2 regions of the Paenibacillus sp. FSL H7-0918 genome follow, and region 2 is predicted to be linked to the other one. Evidence: riboswitches for the same ligand, from Rfam matches in the RefSeq annotation. Region 2 holds a riboswitch; the other holds the start of a gene.

Region 1 (8,381 bases), on a different contig from region 2:
CAAACGTTCTTGCAGCTCGGTTGCCAATTCTTTAGCAATCTCATCTGCATTGGCCCGCAGGGACATGCCCGATTCATTGAAGTTATCATACGGGTATTTACTGGCCACATGACGCAGCGCTGTTTCACTTTGAATTTCCACAAACGCCATATATTTATCTACATCAAAAAGCGCTTTTGCAGAGTTAATTACCTTAAATACGATAACTGCAGCAATTTCAATCGGATTACCTTCCACATCATTAACCTTCAGCTTGACACTGTTAAAGTTACGTACGCGGAGGGAAACCGTCTTGCGCAAACTGAACGGAATGACTGCAAACAAGCCACTTGTCACGATAGTCCCTACATATTGCCCGAAAAAGGTAACTACAACCGACTTATTGGGCTGCACAACCGTAACACTTGTACATAATACCCCAGCTACAACGAACAGAATGACTGGCACTGCGACATACTCTTGAACCGCACCATAAATTCCCCCAGCTAAACAAACTGCAATTAAGGCGAGAACCCAAAATCCACTGACAGGACGAAGCGTTTTCTCTTTCATAGAAGCACCCCCACTAGATATTCTTTTGATATGATTATGATATCACTTTTGGATAATAATGTGAATGGGTAAAAAGAAATAAAAAAATAATTTTATGCTCACATTTATATAAAACTTCGTTAAAAGGCGTACTCCACACCAACCTTAGTTTGTGTAGTTAACATTAGTTCATAGTGTTCGTATACATCTGCTCTATCGGACACTGATGCTCTTATATGCCACATTTTCCGATTTTCCCTATGCTATCGGACCCCACAGACGCTATTGCACTAAAAACCAGCCTATATGAGGCTCTTTTCAAGGAATAGCGTCGCTGGGGTCCGAACCCCGACTCAAGAAGCGCTGAATTTGCAATTAAGGTCCACTGGGTCCGTACGCCTAGCGGATGATATAACAAGCGAAGATTCAGATGTGTTCTGCAATAAGACTTGCTAATGATCGTAAACCTAACCTTACAAAAAAACGCTTGATGCTCAGTAATCCACTTAAGGATTAACAAGCATCAAGCGTTGATTAATAATTAATATATATTAGTTCTGCATTACAAAATCATTATCAATCTTCGCATTAGGATCATCGAACACCCGCAGAATATCATAACGTGTATTCCGCTGTGCTGGAACTTTGCCTGCTTCGCGAATCAGCTGAGTAATCGACTCGATGTTTACCTTGTAAGTCGCACCCGCAGAAGATACTACGTTCTCTTCAATCATTGTGCTGCCGAAATCGTTGCAGCCATATTGCAAGGAGAGCTTGCCGACCTCTGGCCCCATAGTGACCCAAGAAGATTGGAAGTTCTTAATATTATCCAACACAAGGCGGCTGATCGCTACCGTCTTCAGATATTCCTCAGGCGTTTGTCTGTCCAGCTTCAGGTTGGTATTGTCCGGCTGGAATGTCCATGAGATAAAGGCCAAGAAACCTTCAGAATCATATTTGTTGGCAATACACTCATCCTGAGCCTCACGTACACGTAGTAAGTGCAAAGCTCGTTCTTCCATACTTTCTCCAAGCCCAATCACCATTGTTGCTGTTGTATTCATACCCACTTTATGTGCTGTCTGCATTACATCCATCCACTCGCGCCACGAGCCTTTTAGCCGGCTGATTTTGCGGCGTGTACGGTCATCAAGAATTTCTGCGCCTCCGCCTGGCAAGGAATCCAGACCCGCAGCATGAATTTCACGAACCACTTGTTCCAACGGTAATCCTGATACTTCTTTCATCTTCATAATCTCCGCAGGAGAGAAGGAGTGCATTGTAATCTCAGGGAAACGTTGCTTAATTCCGCGCAGTATATCTGTATAGTAGCTAAATGGAAGGTTAGGATTAGTTCCACCTTGCATAAGAATTTCTGTACCATTAACAGCAATCGTTTCAGCAATTTTTTGATAAATCGTTTCATCTGGCAGCACATAGCCTTCATCCGAGCCTGGTCTGCGGTAAAAAGCACAAAAACGGCAGTACACATCACATACATTCGTATAGTTAATATTACGGCCAATTACAAATGTGGCTAACGGGTCCGGATGCCAGCGTTCCATAATAGTGTTTGCAGCAGCACCCATTTTCTCAATTTCGTTGCTCTCGAATAGTCGGATGGTATCTTCCAATTGGAGACGGTCACCCCGCAGGGCTTTATCCAAAATAAGATCTATCGTACTCATCGTTCGCATCCTCCTTTTAAACCCTTAGGGATATGGTAGATTCACAAAATCACAAGAAAAATAACGTTGTCGTCCTTTAGAGATAACAACCGTTTCTCGTAGTAACATAAGGATAAAGTATAGTATGTAACTTATACCTTATATTTTAATAAATGAACAGTTCATTTCCTCATCGTATCACAATCTGAACAGCTTGAAAAACTTTTTACTTTCTTAGCAAGATACCATCCAGCAGAAAGAGTCTTTACATTGCTGCCTGCACCCGGTGAATCAAAATTCCTGGAGGCTGCCGGACACAGATGACGTTATTAGTTAGTATTTAGCCTTTGGAGCATAGTTATGGACTCCAGCGACGCTATTCCTTGACAAGAGACTCATGAAGGCAGGTTTTTAGCGCAATAGCTGCTGTGGAGTCCGTTAACATTTCAAATGTGTAATAATGCTGTGTCTAAGGTCAGCTGTGTCCAATAGCAAAAAGTCCAAAAAGAAGAGCTATCCCAGCAGCCAATTCCCGGCTTATGAGACAGCTCTATTTCATCCTTCGTCCAACACCAGCTCTAAATCAACGTTGAGATAGATCCTCGATATTTTCCAGCAATTCGGTGCCGATCTGGGTTGCCGTTACTTTTACTTCGTTTCGATTTCCGCCCGCGCAGCCTCCAAAGCATGACCAAGATCAGCAATTAGATCCTCCGCATGTTCAATGCCAACCGAGAAGCGCAGCAATCGATCATCTACACCCACCGCATTCCGAATTTCCACAGGAATATCGGCATGCGTCTGTACTGCAGGATAGGTCATTAGCGATTCAACCCCGCCGAGGCTCTCCGCGAAGGCAATAAGCCGGATATGACGAAGCAGAGGTTCTACGTATCTGGCATCTTTTAATTTGAAAGAAAAAATTCCGGTATTGCCCGAGGACTGGCGATTCTGGATTTCATATCCCGGATGATCCGGCAGGCCTGGATGGAACACTTCCGCAATCGCCGGATGCTCTTGTAGATAGCGGGCAATTGCTAGCGCATTGCTCTCGTGCCGTTCCATACGCAGGGCCAGTGTCTTCATGCCTCTCATCAGCTGATAACTGTCTGTTGGCCCAAGCACAGCGCCAATAGAGTTATGTAGAATCGCTATTTCAGCGGATAATTCAGCTCCTTTAGATACAATAAGACCAGCAAGTACATCATTGTGTCCGCCCAAATATTTGGTAGCACTATGGACTACAATGTCCGCACCTAATTCCAGAGGACGCTGGAAAAATGGAGTCAGCAGTGTATTGTCTACAATTGTGAGCAGCCCATGATGACGGGCCCAAGTAGCAACGGCTGCAATATCCGTAACCATCATCAAAGGATTCGTTGGCGTTTCAATAAATATCGCCTTCGTATTTGGAAGACGTGAAGCCTCAAGCGCATCCAAATCATTCGTATCTACATAGGAAGCAGTGATTCCAAACTTGGACATAATTCGTTCAAACAAACGATAGGTCCCGCCGTAAAGATCCAGCGAAACGATCAAGTGATCGCCTTGCCCAAACAGGGTAAATATGGTTTGAATAGCTGCCATCCCAGAACTACAGGCAAAACCTGCATCACCAGACTCCAATTCCGCAGCCGCATTCTCTAGTACGGAACGGGTTGGACTTTTGGTACGGCTATAATCGAAACCTGTGCTCTGCCCAAGCTTCGGGTGACGGAATGCCGTAGCATTATAGATAGGAAAATTAATGGCTCCGGTAGCCGGATCTTCTTGTGAACCTATTTGTGCCAGTCTGCTTTCAATCCTAAGTTTGTCGTCCATGATAAATGCCTCCTAAATTGTAATGTAGCGCTGATCTTAATAAACAATCGGGTCGATATCGTAAGGTGTCTCTTGATATACATAGTAATTGAGCCAATTAGAGAATAATAAGTTGGCATGTGCACGCCACACTGCAGGAGGTGTTTGTTCTGGATCATCTTTAGGGAAATAGTGTTTCGGCAAGGCCATCTCCATGCCCCTCTCCAAATCACGATCATATTCCCATTTCAAGGATAATGGATCGTATTCGGAATGTCCGGTCACAAATATTTGTTTGCCGTCGGTCGTAGCTACTAGATACATACCAGCTTCTTCGGATTCCGCCAGAATCTGCAGATCTGGATTGCTCTCAATATCTTCGCGGGAGACATCGGTATGACGGGAATGCGGTACATGGAATACCTCGTCAAAGCCGCGCAGCAATTTAATGTTATTTTGGTTAATCGTATGGGAGAATACTCCAAAACATTTTTCAGGCAAAGCCACTTTACGAACACCAAAATGATGATACAACCCTGCCTGTGCCGCCCAACAGATATGCATGGTCGAGGTCACATTATCCTTGCTCCATTCAAAAATCTCTTTTAGCTCTTCCCAATAGGATACTTCCTCAAACTCCATTTGCTCTACGGGTGCTCCTGTAACAATAAGACCATCCAAACGGCGGTGGCTGATCTCGTCAAAAGTTTTGTAAAAGCTTCTCAAATGCTCAGCAGAAGTATTCTTAGAAGTATGTGAGCGTGGGTGCAGCAAGGTAACGTCAACTTGTAGCGGTGAATTTCCTATTAAACGCAGCAATTGAGTCTCCGTCGTTTCTTTAGTCGGCATGAGATTCAGAATAGCAATCCTTAGTGGGCGGATATCCTGATGGAAAGCCAAACTATCATCCATCACAAAAATATTTTCACCGGATAGTATTTCTTTTGCTGGTAAACTGTCGGGAATTTTAATTGGCATTGTCTTTCCACTCCTTAACTGTATTTAGGTTATGTTGTCACATCGCGGCTTTCTGAACAATAAAAAGACCTTTCTCGGAAAACGAGAAAGGTCATATCTACAGTCATATGCGCCTCTCTCATCTGCCAGAAACTTTTGGACGGGGTTTAGTCGTCAGCAAAGTTCCGCAAGAATTAGCACCGTGCGTTCACACGCCGGTTGCCGGGTTTCATAGGGCTAGTCCCTCCACCTGCTCTTGATAAGATTTAGCTGTATTCAATTAAATTTCTTTAAAATTTACTTTAAATCATGAACCTCCTTTTCGTCAAGTCCATACAATGCTGAAGTAGCCTCAAAGTAACAATAAATTTGCTTGAAAGAGGCATACTCCGTTGTTATACTAGACAAGTATTTCATACCTGAACGAAAAGAAGAGGTGAGAAGAAGAATGGAAGGCGACCCGAGCTCGCAATTAAGTGTACAGAATGAGCAACCACACAGGATAATCATCAGCTTGCCGGCGGCGGGAGCAGTTCTTCTTCATGCCCTCGAATCGTCATTCGGCCTCTTGTATTGATTGTAACGCCGGCCAAGCTGATTTTTTCTCTGTGCTTAATTAGCAGTCCCTGGTGAAGACCCGGGGATAGAAGGAGTGGAATCAGATGAAAATCCGGCTGGTGAATGCAGGGGTTTTTACACCTATTGATGAAATTGATGAAACATTGACACCCCCAACAGAAGGGTTCTATTGGATTGATGCAGATGTGGAGGATTTGGAGCTGCTTCAGCCCCTGTTCAACCTGCATGATCTCGCTGTTGAGGATTGCCTTAGTGAAGAGGATCAACGTCCAAAGATCGAAATATACGAAAGTCATTACTTTATTGTTGTAAACAGCATCCGCTTTGATGATGAGGAAATCTTCCTGCGGGCGCTCAATATATTCTTGGGCAGACATTATATTATTACTGTAACGAAACAAAAGATTCACGAGCTACGCGTCCTGAAGCCCATGTTATGGGAACAAGAGGTTAGCGAACCCGACCAATTCCTTTACCTGCTTATCGACCTTGTCGTAGATAATTATTTCTCCGTAGGTGACCGAATTGAAGCCCGGATTGAGAAGCTTGAAGAGGATATCCTAATGCATACCAAGAAATCTCATCTGAGTGAGATTATCGGTCTGCGAAGTGAGATCTTATGGTTAAAGAAGATGCTGGGACCACAGAAAGAGGTTATCAATACCCTGAATAAAAAAGACCTCCGTCTGATTGATGATCAGCTGCAGAAATACTTTAGCGACATTTATGAAAATGCAGTTAAAATATCCGAAACTTTTGAGACGTACCGCGATCTCATGGGCAACTTACGTGAGGCCTACCAATCCAGTATCGCCAACCGCGCCAATGAAATTATGAGAGTATTTACCGCGATTACAACGATATTCATGCCTTTGACCGTAATTACCGGAATCTATGGGATGAACTTTGATCATATGCCGGAATTGCATACGAAATACGGTTATTTTGCCGTTATAGGTCTAATGTTGACGTTAGGCTGTGGGATGCTGTATGTATTCCGCAAGAAAGAATGGCTATGAAAATAAACGGACGAATAGGCAAGACGAAGGCCCTTTAACCCTATGGTGTAAGGAAGCCTTCGTCTTTTTGATATGATAAAAAGCTACTAGAAACTGGTCGCCATGCCCACTTTAGGAGCTTGCTCCCGCCGGAAACGAATGCGGATCAGCCGCAGACGTTCATAATAGCTATCCAGCCCTTCTGCTGCTGAAAAATCCTCCCCATACACCTTATGCAGCACTGGCTTTAGAAAAAGATCTCCAACCTCTGCATAGGCATTCCATATCGCCTCCTGCTCATTCTGCGGCACATTTTTCAGTTCTACCTCGATCAGTTTCTCCACGCAATAACCTTCTCTTTCCAGCTCCTCTACCGCTTCAATCAGTTCGCGACGGTTCACTCCACTGTTCACCTTAAGCTGTTCTAACCCTAACCCATTCTCGATCCCTTGCAGCAGAATTCGCCGTAATCGCAGTCTTTCTAGCTGTTTCTTATATTTGACCTCTTTCTGTTTATAGAGCCAGGATACAAAAGAATCCTCCTCAATTTCTTGGTGTACCCAATTCAAAGGAAAGGAATGTTCCCTTGCAGCCGTAGAGGTTATAGCCAACCAATCCGTGCCATATTGGGCTGCCTTTCCTTCCCCTACACCAGGGATCTGCAGCAGCTCCTCTGGTGTATGTGGCAAGAAAGTGCTTATCAAACGTAACAAACGATTGCTGGCAAGAATGTAAGGGGCTTTCCGTTCACTAGAAGCTCGGCTGCGGCGCCAAGCACATAACTCCTCATATATAGCTTCGTTCCCATTATATTCACTGTAATATTGCAGCCTTAGCTGCTCCTGATTACGCCCGGTAAGGCCGTCTTCTTCATGAAATACGCCATCAATCAACGGCCGATAGCCATCCCCCATCTTCACCGCCAGCTCATGCCTGTAAACACAAAGCATTTCATTCCATGAACCACCCGCGTACCACAAATGCTCCTGTGTTTCCTCACCGCCTGAAAAATCACGCCAGCCCAGACTCCACACTCCTTCTTCCTCTCCAATCCATAGCTGAGCGAACACCTCTTGATCCACCCCGGATATTCTGGATAAGCGATTCATAAATACAATTTGCATATTCATCCCTGCCTTTCTAGTCTTCAGCAAGCACTATACCTACCGGTCTGAGCTACTTATTCGCTGATGTGAATGCCACACTGTCAGACTCGGAAAACGCAAAAAAGCACCACTCTCACGATAAACGTGAAAGAGGTGCTCCCTCATTAAATGCTATACTGTTAGATCCTACAATACCATATATTTCCTAACAGTCAATATCTTTTTATACTAGTTTCTTGCCAAAGCTAAAGTTGCCAGTCCAATCGCACCTGCAAGTCCTGCGTTATCTCCAAGCTGCGGTGGCACAACATAATTATCGATGTCGGTATTTAGCGCTGGATGCTGAACATAACCCTTCAGCAGCTCCTGCAGCTTGGTACGAATTAGCGGGAACAAGTGGCTTTGCTTCATGACACCACCGCCCATTACGATTTTTTCGGGAGACAGAATCAACACGTAATTCATAAGTGCATGTGCAAGATAATGAGCTTCCATATCCCAAGCTGGATGGTCAACAGGTAGCTCGCCTGCTGGTTGTCCCCAGCGTTTGCCAATCCCCGGACCTGCGGCTAACCCTTCAAGGCAATCGCCATGATAAGGGCAGTAGCCCTCAAACGTGTCCTCTGGATGTCTGCGAACTAGAATATGTCCCATCTCAGGATGAGACAATCCATGCACCATCTGACCTCCAACTACTGCTCCCGCTCCAATACCTGTCCCAACCGTAATATAAAGGCAGCTGT
Region 2 (8,381 bases):
GGGGTTGCCATGGGCAATGCGCAAAAGACGGTTAAACAAGAGGCTGATGTTGTGGTGGCGACCAATAATCAAGACGGGATTGCCGAGGTCATCCAAAAGTATATCTTTACCGAAGCTGCAGCCTCTGTAGGCAGCAAATAATAAAAGCAGTACTGCGAAGTGAATCCATGGAGCATTATGCTAGTAGGAGGTTAAGGAATTGACGATCCTGGGTTGGATTCTTATTATTGTTTTGTTTGCTGTAGGATTGGCAGGGGCTGTGTATCCCATACTGCCGGGTGCGTTAGCGATCTATCTTGCCTTTTTTGTATACGGCTGGTTCTTTTCTTTTGAGCCCTTTGGGGTTTGGTTCTGGATTATTCAAACACTGATCGTTGTAGTTCTTTTTGTTGCTGATTATGTTGTAGGAGCGTGGGGTGTCAAAAAATTTGGCGGTTCACGTTCATCGATTATCGGGAGCACGATCGGGCTGATCTTGGGACCTTTTGTTATTCCCGCTTTTGGTCTTATCATTGGACCATTTCTAGGGGCTTTTATTGGAGAACTGATCGTGGGATCTTCCCCGTCTAAAGCTGCTAAGGTAAGTGTTGGCTCCATACTCGGCTTATTTAGCAGCACCTTGGTCAAAATCGTGTTGCAGGTAATTATGGTCGTCCTCTTTTTTATATGGGTCGCCCGGTTTTAATTTAACAGTGAAGAAGGGGAAAGAGTTTGTCCAAGAAAGAGTCTTTTGTTAAAGGCACGCTTATCCTTGCTGCTGCAGCTTTGGTGGCAAGGGTACTCGGGCTTGTCCAGCGTGTGCCGCTGGAGCATTTATTTAATGATGTTGGTAATGCTTCATTTACACAGGCAAACACAGTTTATTTAATGTTATTACCGCTGGCTACAGCAGGGATTCCAAGTACATTAAGTAAAATGGTATCTGAGCGTTATGCACTGAATAGACCAAATGAAGCTCAGCAGGTGTATCGGGCGGCATTAATCTTTGGTGTTGTAGTTGGCGTAATTATGAGCGCATTGTTATACATAGGTGCTCCTTATTATGCAGAATATGCAAAAGTTCCTGAAAGTACTTTGGCGATCCGGGCCATAGCTCCGGCACTCCTACTCTTCCCTTCTATAGCAATGATGCGTGGGTACTTTCAAGGGCGGAATAATATGATGGCTGGTGGCATCTCTCAAATTGTGGAGCAGATCGCGAGGGTATCTACAGCTGTTCTTCTGGCATTTGTATTGTTACAAAAAGGGTACGACAACACTTGGATGGCTGCTGGAGCATCATTCGGTAGTGTATTTGGTAGTGTTGGTGCTTTTGGTGTAATGCTCTATTACGCTATGAAATTACGGCGTAGTGAGGGGCAAACTGCGTTATACGAAACGAATGAAGCGAAGCTTCCTCTATTTGGAATTTATAAGGATATATTTAAATTATCCATTCCTATCGTTCTATCTTCAGTTACGGTTCCAGTAGTGAACTTTATTGATACATCTTTAATTGTACCGTTACTGAGTGGACAAGTTGGTGTAGCTGATGCCACACGTGCTTTGGGTATTTTCGGGAGTCGGGCACAGAGTGTCGCCGGGATTCCGCCGGTTCTTTCTATAGCACTGAGCACTTCACTAATACCAATTATTTCAGCTGCATATGCCCGTCGGGATGAGAAACATCTAAAAGGGCAAGTGACGTTAGCGCTTCGTATCTCTATTTTAACAGGAGCACCGATTGTTCTATCACTCGTAGTTGCTGCATATTCAGTTAATGGTCTCTTATTCAGTAGTTTAGATGGCAGTGGTATCGTAGCCATGCTTACTTTAGGAACGATCTTTCAGATTACGATGATGACAACGAACTCTATTTTGTTAGGTATGGGCAAATCGCGAATTTCCATGTATTATGTGTTAGCGGGTATTATTGTAAAATTAGTGGCAAGCTTATTACTTAGTAAGGTATTTGGCATCTACGGAATTATCGGTGCAACAGCACTTTGTTTCGTGGTCATTACTTTGCTTAACTTACGGATGCTGAAATCGATTGTGCCATTTGAAATTATGGGCAAACGTTGGGGCGGTTTCGCGATTGCGGTACTTGTGTCCGGCGGGATTGGTTATGGCTTGAATGAAGCTGGAATTTTGTTAACGGATCTGATGCCGGCACGTTTGGCGTTTCTGATCACTTGTCTTGTTGTAGGGGCAGCCGTTGTTGTTATTTATCTAGTACTGCTTATTGTGCTGGGTGTGCTGACTAAACAGGAAATCTCCAGTTATCCGCGGGCGCTGCAAAAATTATTGAATCCGCTGATGAAGTTACAGCCTGCACGTGTTCGTATGAGAGAATAGGTTTGACTTCTACACTGCATTTTGCTTCACTTAAAGAGTAGAAAATAGACAGATATTGAAGAAGGGACTGAGTAAATCATGGACAAAATTAGTTCTCCTGCTGAATTTCAGGTAGCCATTCAATCACCTCGATTAACAGTGGCCATCTTCAAGGCTGACTGGTGCTCGGATTGCAAATTTATCGATCCTTTTATCCCAGAGGTAGAGCAGTCTTATGCAGACCGCCTTACACTGGTTGAGGTAGATGTTGATGCCGTGGGCGATGTTAGCCAAGAACAAAATATTATGGGTATTCCAAGCTTCGTCGCATATTCGGATGGACGGGAATTGGTTAGATTCGTTAATAAATTGCGCAAATCCCGTGAAGAGATTGAGAATTTCCTTGATAAAGCGGTCCAAGTGCATCAAAGCCTTCAAAAGTAATTCCTAAGGAACCACCGCTTTCGCCTGTTTGTGCAAAGCGGTGGTTTTTTTGAAATATAAGTCTGGCTGCTTCTTCATTACTAAAAACTGCGGGTGATATTTTTGACGACAAATCAGTTGAAATGGCTTAGTTATCTTACTTGCCTTATCATGTTCCTCGCTGTACTCGGAGGAGCGGTAGTGACGAAGACTGGATCGGGCTTGGAATGCGGAAATGAATGGCCGCTCTGTCATGGAAAATTAATTCCGGCTTATACTATAGGTTCGATGATTGAATACACCCATCGCTTGTTTAGCGGTTTGGCAGGGTTATTCTCACTTGCCTCGATGTTTGCTTTTTGGCGTTATGCCCGTACTCGGCGCGATTTGCTGGGATATGCATTTATGACTTTATTATTCGTCATCGTTCAAGGTGGTATGGGAGCGCTTGCAGTAATTAAATCCCAATCCGCCGCTGTAATGGCGCTGCATATGGGTTTTTCTTTGATCGCCTTTTCAAGCGCTATGATGTTGGCTCTTGGAACCAAGAGATGGCATGAAGCGCGCGAGTATGATCATAAGCTGGAGGCTCAAAAGAAGCCCGTAAGTAAGGTATTTCGCAATTTAACCTGTTTTACTGCCATCTATTCTTATATTGTCGTGTATATTGGAGCCTTTGTAAGTCATACGGATTCACAAGGCGGGTGTTCGGGTTGGCCGCTTTGTAATGGAGAATGGGTTCCGGAGCTTTCCGGAGGAGTAGGTGTTGTTTTTACGCATCGGATTGCGGCTTTAATCTTATTCATGCTTACTGCGCTGCTCGGGCATTTAGCATTTTGGAAACATAAGGATTATCCAGAGCTTAGAGCGCTAGGTATAGCTGCAGTGCTGTTATGCTTGATGCAGGTATTTAGTGGGGCGGCTGTGGTTTACACTCTAGATAATGAAAGGCTGTACATATTTGCCGCTTTGGCTCATATTTTGCTGATTGCCAGTTTGTTTGGTGTCTTATGTTATATGAGTGTAAGAGTCTGGCAGCTAAATCGCGCGAGTAGTGTCGTGTCTGGAAAAAATGTAACGAACCCAATGATTCCACCGCCTTGGTAGAACATTCCCTCCGTGGATAGAGGCGCTTCACCCGCGGAATAATAAAGTGGAAATCGGTATATCGTGGAGCTGATTGGCCGATGCTTACGTCGCGAGTTTTGTACGAAGCAGTCCATGGAAGCAGACGCTGAACAAAACTTTAGGAGGACTGGGATATGCTGCGGGTATTACTTGGAGAGCCGCCTCGAAAGAACAGCGGTGTGTTGGCTGATGCGATGGAGAATATGGCCACTTTTGCAGCATTGCTGCGCAAGGAAATGAGTGCCCATGAGGATAATGACCATGAATACCGCAAGCTGGAGATTTGGACACGTGGGCTGATTTCCTCTCTGGATGAACTGGAGCAAAGTTGGTTCGCGGCCGCTTTTTACCGGAAATTAGTGATTGCGGGTTATATGGATGATATGACACCGGTGGAACAGGGCGATTATGCACGTTATGTTTATTTTTATAAAGATGGCTTTATCCGGGTTTTCTCTCTTCTGGACAAGCTTGGGACGGTACTGAATCATTTTTATGATCTCAAAACATCCAAATTAAAAACGCACTTTTCTTACTTTACAGTGCTGCGTCAGCTTCAATTATTGAATGTGCATCCTGCATTAGCGGATCAACTGGAAGAGATTAAGAACTCCTACCGCGATCCATTGGAGAATTTACGCAAGCGCAGAAATGCTGAAATTCATTATATGAATTCCGAAATGCAGGATGATTTGTGGCAGCGGCACCAAGGTCTGCATGACAAAATTCAGCTCGAGGATCTGGATAGCCATCTTGAGGATTTAAAACAATCGCTCGAAATGAACTGTAAGACATTAATCGCGGCATTCAGCTACAGCAATGAACAGCTGCGTAAGGAAATAAGCAAGGCAAAGAGCATAAAATCGTAATTGTTCAATATATTTCCTTTTGACAAAAATAGATAAACTCACTATACTTATGCTTGCATTAAAGTATGTACGATTTCAGAAAAAATATAATTTCATAACTTTATCTTATCGAGAGCGGCGGAGGGATAGGCCCGATGAAGCCCGGCAACCGATTTGTATCCAGCGCGGGAAGCGTTGTACAAATGTCATGGTGCTAATTCCTACAATGGCGCAGGTTGCGGTCGTTGGCAGATGAGAAGGCATTGTCTTAATAAACCCACAGAGCCTCTTGCGATCTGCATCGATCGTTGGAGGTTTTTTTGTATAGAATAAGTGAAGTATAAAGGGGGGGCGACGAGAGTTGATTAATCTAAAAGGGATAACAAAGGTTTATGGAAAAGGGAGTAATGCGGCAACAGCACTTTCTGGATTGAATCTGTCCATCGAGAAAGGTGAAATATTCGGAGTCATCGGCCACTCTGGAGCCGGGAAAAGTACATTGATCCGTTGCATTAATCTGTTGGAACGTCCGACAGAAGGAGAGGTCTGGGTAGACGGTGTTGAGCTAACCAGTCTTAACCAAGGTCAGCTGCAGGAACAGCGGCGCAAGATTGGGATGATTTTTCAACATTTCAATTTGCTGTCTTCGGCGACCGTATACGATAATATTGCCTTTCCACTGCGCCTTGCAGGTACATCTAGAACAGCTATTGATACAAAAGTGAAAGACTTGCTCGCTTTAGTTGGGCTCGAAGAACATAAAGGTAAGTATCCTTCTCAGTTATCTGGAGGACAAAAGCAGCGGGTCGGCATCGCCCGGGCACTAGCCAGTGACCCTGATGTACTGCTGTGTGACGAGGCCACTTCTGCGCTTGATCCCCAGACAACGGACTCCATTCTTAAGCTGCTGCTCGATATTAATAAAAGATTCCATTTGACCATTGTGCTGATCACACATGAAATGCATGTAATCCAGAGCATCTGCGACCGTGTCGCGGTCATTCATGGTGGTGGGATTGTTGAGCAAGGCAAAGTTACAGAGGTATTTCTCAAGCCGCAGCATGAGGTTACACGCGATTTCATCCGCAGTGAGACACAGAATGAAGGACCTCTTCGAGTGGCGCTTGATGCTGCTGCCGGGGATAACTCTCAAGCTGTCAAAATTACTTTTTTCGGAGAAAAAACTTACGGCTCGGCACTATCCGATGTCGTGCGTGATACGGGTGTAAGCTTTGCAATCTTACATGGTACCATTTCAACGATTAAAGATGTGCCTTATGGACAGATGATTGTGCGGTTCGAAGGGCCAGCTGAGGCGATTGCTGTAACGATCTCCAGGCTAATTGCTCAAGGCCTTGATGTGGAGGTGATTTCGTAATGAATTTTGCAGATCTAAATTGGCAAGAAATGATGGATGCTACGGTTGCTACTATAAAAATGATATTTTTTTCCGGATTGTTCACAATTATTCTTGGTTTACCACTCGGAATTCTATTGTATTTATGGGGGAAATCGAATAGTATAGTAATCAGAGTAACTTACTCGGTCTTATCATTACTTGTAAATATTCTACGTTCCGTACCCTTTATCATTTTGATGGTGGCTCTAATTCCTTTCAGCAAAGCCGTTGTTGGAACCTCCATTGGTGTACTCGGTACGATTCCACCTCTGGTGATTGGTGCAGCTCCGTTTTTTGCCCGCTTGGTAGAGACGTCGTTAAGAGAGGTAGACCGCGGAGTCATCGAAGCCGCACAAGGTATGGGAGCATCGACGAACCAAATCGTTATGCGTGTTCTTTTGCCAGAAGCTCGTCCAGGTCTGCTCGCTGGAGTTACGATCACACTGGTTACACTGGTCTCCTATACAGCAATGGCTGGTATGGTTGGGGGCGGCGGATTAGGTGACTTGGCGATTCGTTACGGCTACCACCGCTATGAGACGGAGATTATGATTGTTTCTATAGTATTTATTGTCGTACTGGTGCAATTGCTACAAATGGCCGGTGACCGACTCGTAAAACATTACACACGGAAATAAGGTACATCCATATATATCCTTATTCAATACAAAATATAGATTAGAGGGGGATTTACAATGAAAAAAGTACTACTTACATTTTTTAGCCTGACACTGGTTGCGGTGCTTGCGGCTTGCGGTAACAACAATGCATCTAATAATGCTGGGAGCTCGGCTGCTACAACAGCACCAAACGCAGAAGCAACAAGTGAACCTACTAAAGATCCAGTGAAATTGGTTATTGGTGCCTCACCTGTTCCTCATGCTGAAATTTTGAAGGCTATTGCTCCATTGCTTGAAAAAGATGGAATTACACTTGAAATCAAAGAATTCACTGACTATATTCAACCTAACGTGCAGCTTGATGAGAAGGAGTTAGATGCTAACTTTTTCCAACACCAACCGTATCTGGATGACCAAAACAAAAATAATAAAACCGACCTGGTCTCTGTTGCATCCGTTCACGTTGAACCTTTTGGGGCTTATTCCAAAAAAATCAAATCGATCGATGAGTTGGCTGATGGTGCAAAAGTTGCCATTCCGAACGATGCTACTAACGGTGGCCGTGCACTAATCCTACTTGCAAAAAATGGTCTGATTACCTTGAAAGATGATACAAACATTGCTGCAACAAAAGCAGATATCACTGAAAACAAGAAAAATCTCGACATCATTGAGTTGGAAGCAGCTATGCTCCCACGTCAACTGGATGAGGTAGACCTTGCTTTGATCAACACGAACTTTGCACTAGACGCTGGTCTTGTGCCAACTAAAGATGCATTGTTCATCGAGGGTGTAGATTCCCCTTATGCTAACATTTTGGTAACCCGTCAAGACAATAAAGATTCCGAAGCCATCAAAAAGCTGGTTGCTGCCCTGAATTCTCCAGAAGCTAAAGCTTTCATTGAAGAAAAGTACGAAGGTGCGATCATTCCAGCGTTTTAAGGAATGAAGCTAAATTCGTCTATAGTCATAACAAGAACCCGCAGCCAAGTTGGCTTGCGGGTTTTATGTTCTAAGGTTGTGAGAGAATGTTAAATCCTCTATAATAAGAAAATCCCGATCTCCTATACAGGAGAATCGGGAGGGTTATTGAACGGGATTTAGAATACTTGAACTACTTCTTCAACGCCTTCTACTTCTTCAAGGAGGGCGCGTTCAATCCCGGCTTTCAAGGTGATCGTGGAGCTTGGGCAGCTGCCGCAGGCACCCATAAGTTTCAACTTAACGATGCCGTCTTCCACATCGACCAGTTCTACGTCACCGCCATCGCGCTGCAGGAACGGACGAAGCTTATCCAGCACTTCTAGTACTTCATCATACATTTCGGTGCTTTGTGCATTCTCACTCATTTCTCAATCACTCCTTTCGTAAGTTCATTATAGTACAAAAAGTTAAAAAATAAAATGGTTAGGCGGAATAGGGAGATCATCATGAGACCAATTATTGAATTTTGTTCCAGCAACATGGGTCACGGAACAGACAAGCTAATGCATAAGCTGGAGGAAAATCCAGATTATGATGTTATTGAATACGGATGTCTGAACAATTGTGGAGAGTGTTATTTAATGCCTTTCGCCATGGTTGAAGGTGACATTATTGCAGCAGACACTGTTGCAGAGCTAGAAGAGAAAATTGAGGCCAAGATCA

What was found. Region 2 has a riboswitch for S-adenosylmethionine ahead of MHI15_RS09105 (methionine ABC transporter ATP-binding protein). Riboswitches for the same ligand answer to the same signal wherever they lie in the genome.
Region 1: another riboswitch for S-adenosylmethionine. It lies ahead of metA (homoserine O-acetyltransferase MetA); the one in region 2 lies ahead of MHI15_RS09105 (methionine ABC transporter ATP-binding protein).

The regions. Positions count from the first base shown of each region.
Region 1 is NZ_JBBOWJ010000002.1:101,718-110,098, forward strand. It holds gene MHI15_RS14530 (SPFH domain-containing protein) at 1-552, opposite strand, end outside; gene mqnC (cyclic dehypoxanthinyl futalosine synthase) at 1,083-2,219, opposite strand; gene MHI15_RS14540 (PLP-dependent transferase) at 2,847-4,019, opposite strand; gene metA (homoserine O-acetyltransferase MetA) at 4,056-4,976, opposite strand; SAM riboswitch class I at 5,092-5,221, opposite strand; gene corA (magnesium/cobalt transporter CorA) at 5,618-6,553, shown strand; gene MHI15_RS14555 (HRDC domain-containing protein) at 6,640-7,656, opposite strand; gene MHI15_RS14560 (ROK family protein) at 7,867-8,381, opposite strand, start outside.
Region 2 is NZ_JBBOWJ010000001.1:2,005,143-2,013,523, reverse strand. It holds gene MHI15_RS09135 (Cof-type HAD-IIB family hydrolase) at 1-141, shown strand, start outside; gene MHI15_RS09130 (DUF456 domain-containing protein) at 200-685, shown strand; gene MHI15_RS09125 (putative polysaccharide biosynthesis protein) at 712-2,337, shown strand; gene MHI15_RS09120 (thioredoxin family protein) at 2,416-2,760, shown strand; gene MHI15_RS09115 (COX15/CtaA family protein) at 2,878-3,846, shown strand; gene MHI15_RS09110 (Cthe_2314 family HEPN domain-containing protein) at 4,002-4,736, shown strand; SAM riboswitch class I at 4,839-4,974, shown strand; gene MHI15_RS09105 (methionine ABC transporter ATP-binding protein) at 5,077-6,093, shown strand; gene MHI15_RS09100 (methionine ABC transporter permease) at 6,123-6,752, shown strand; gene MHI15_RS09095 (MetQ/NlpA family ABC transporter substrate-binding protein) at 6,810-7,676, shown strand; gene MHI15_RS09090 (NifU family protein) at 7,835-8,083, opposite strand; gene MHI15_RS09085 (YuzB family protein) at 8,165-8,381, shown strand, end outside.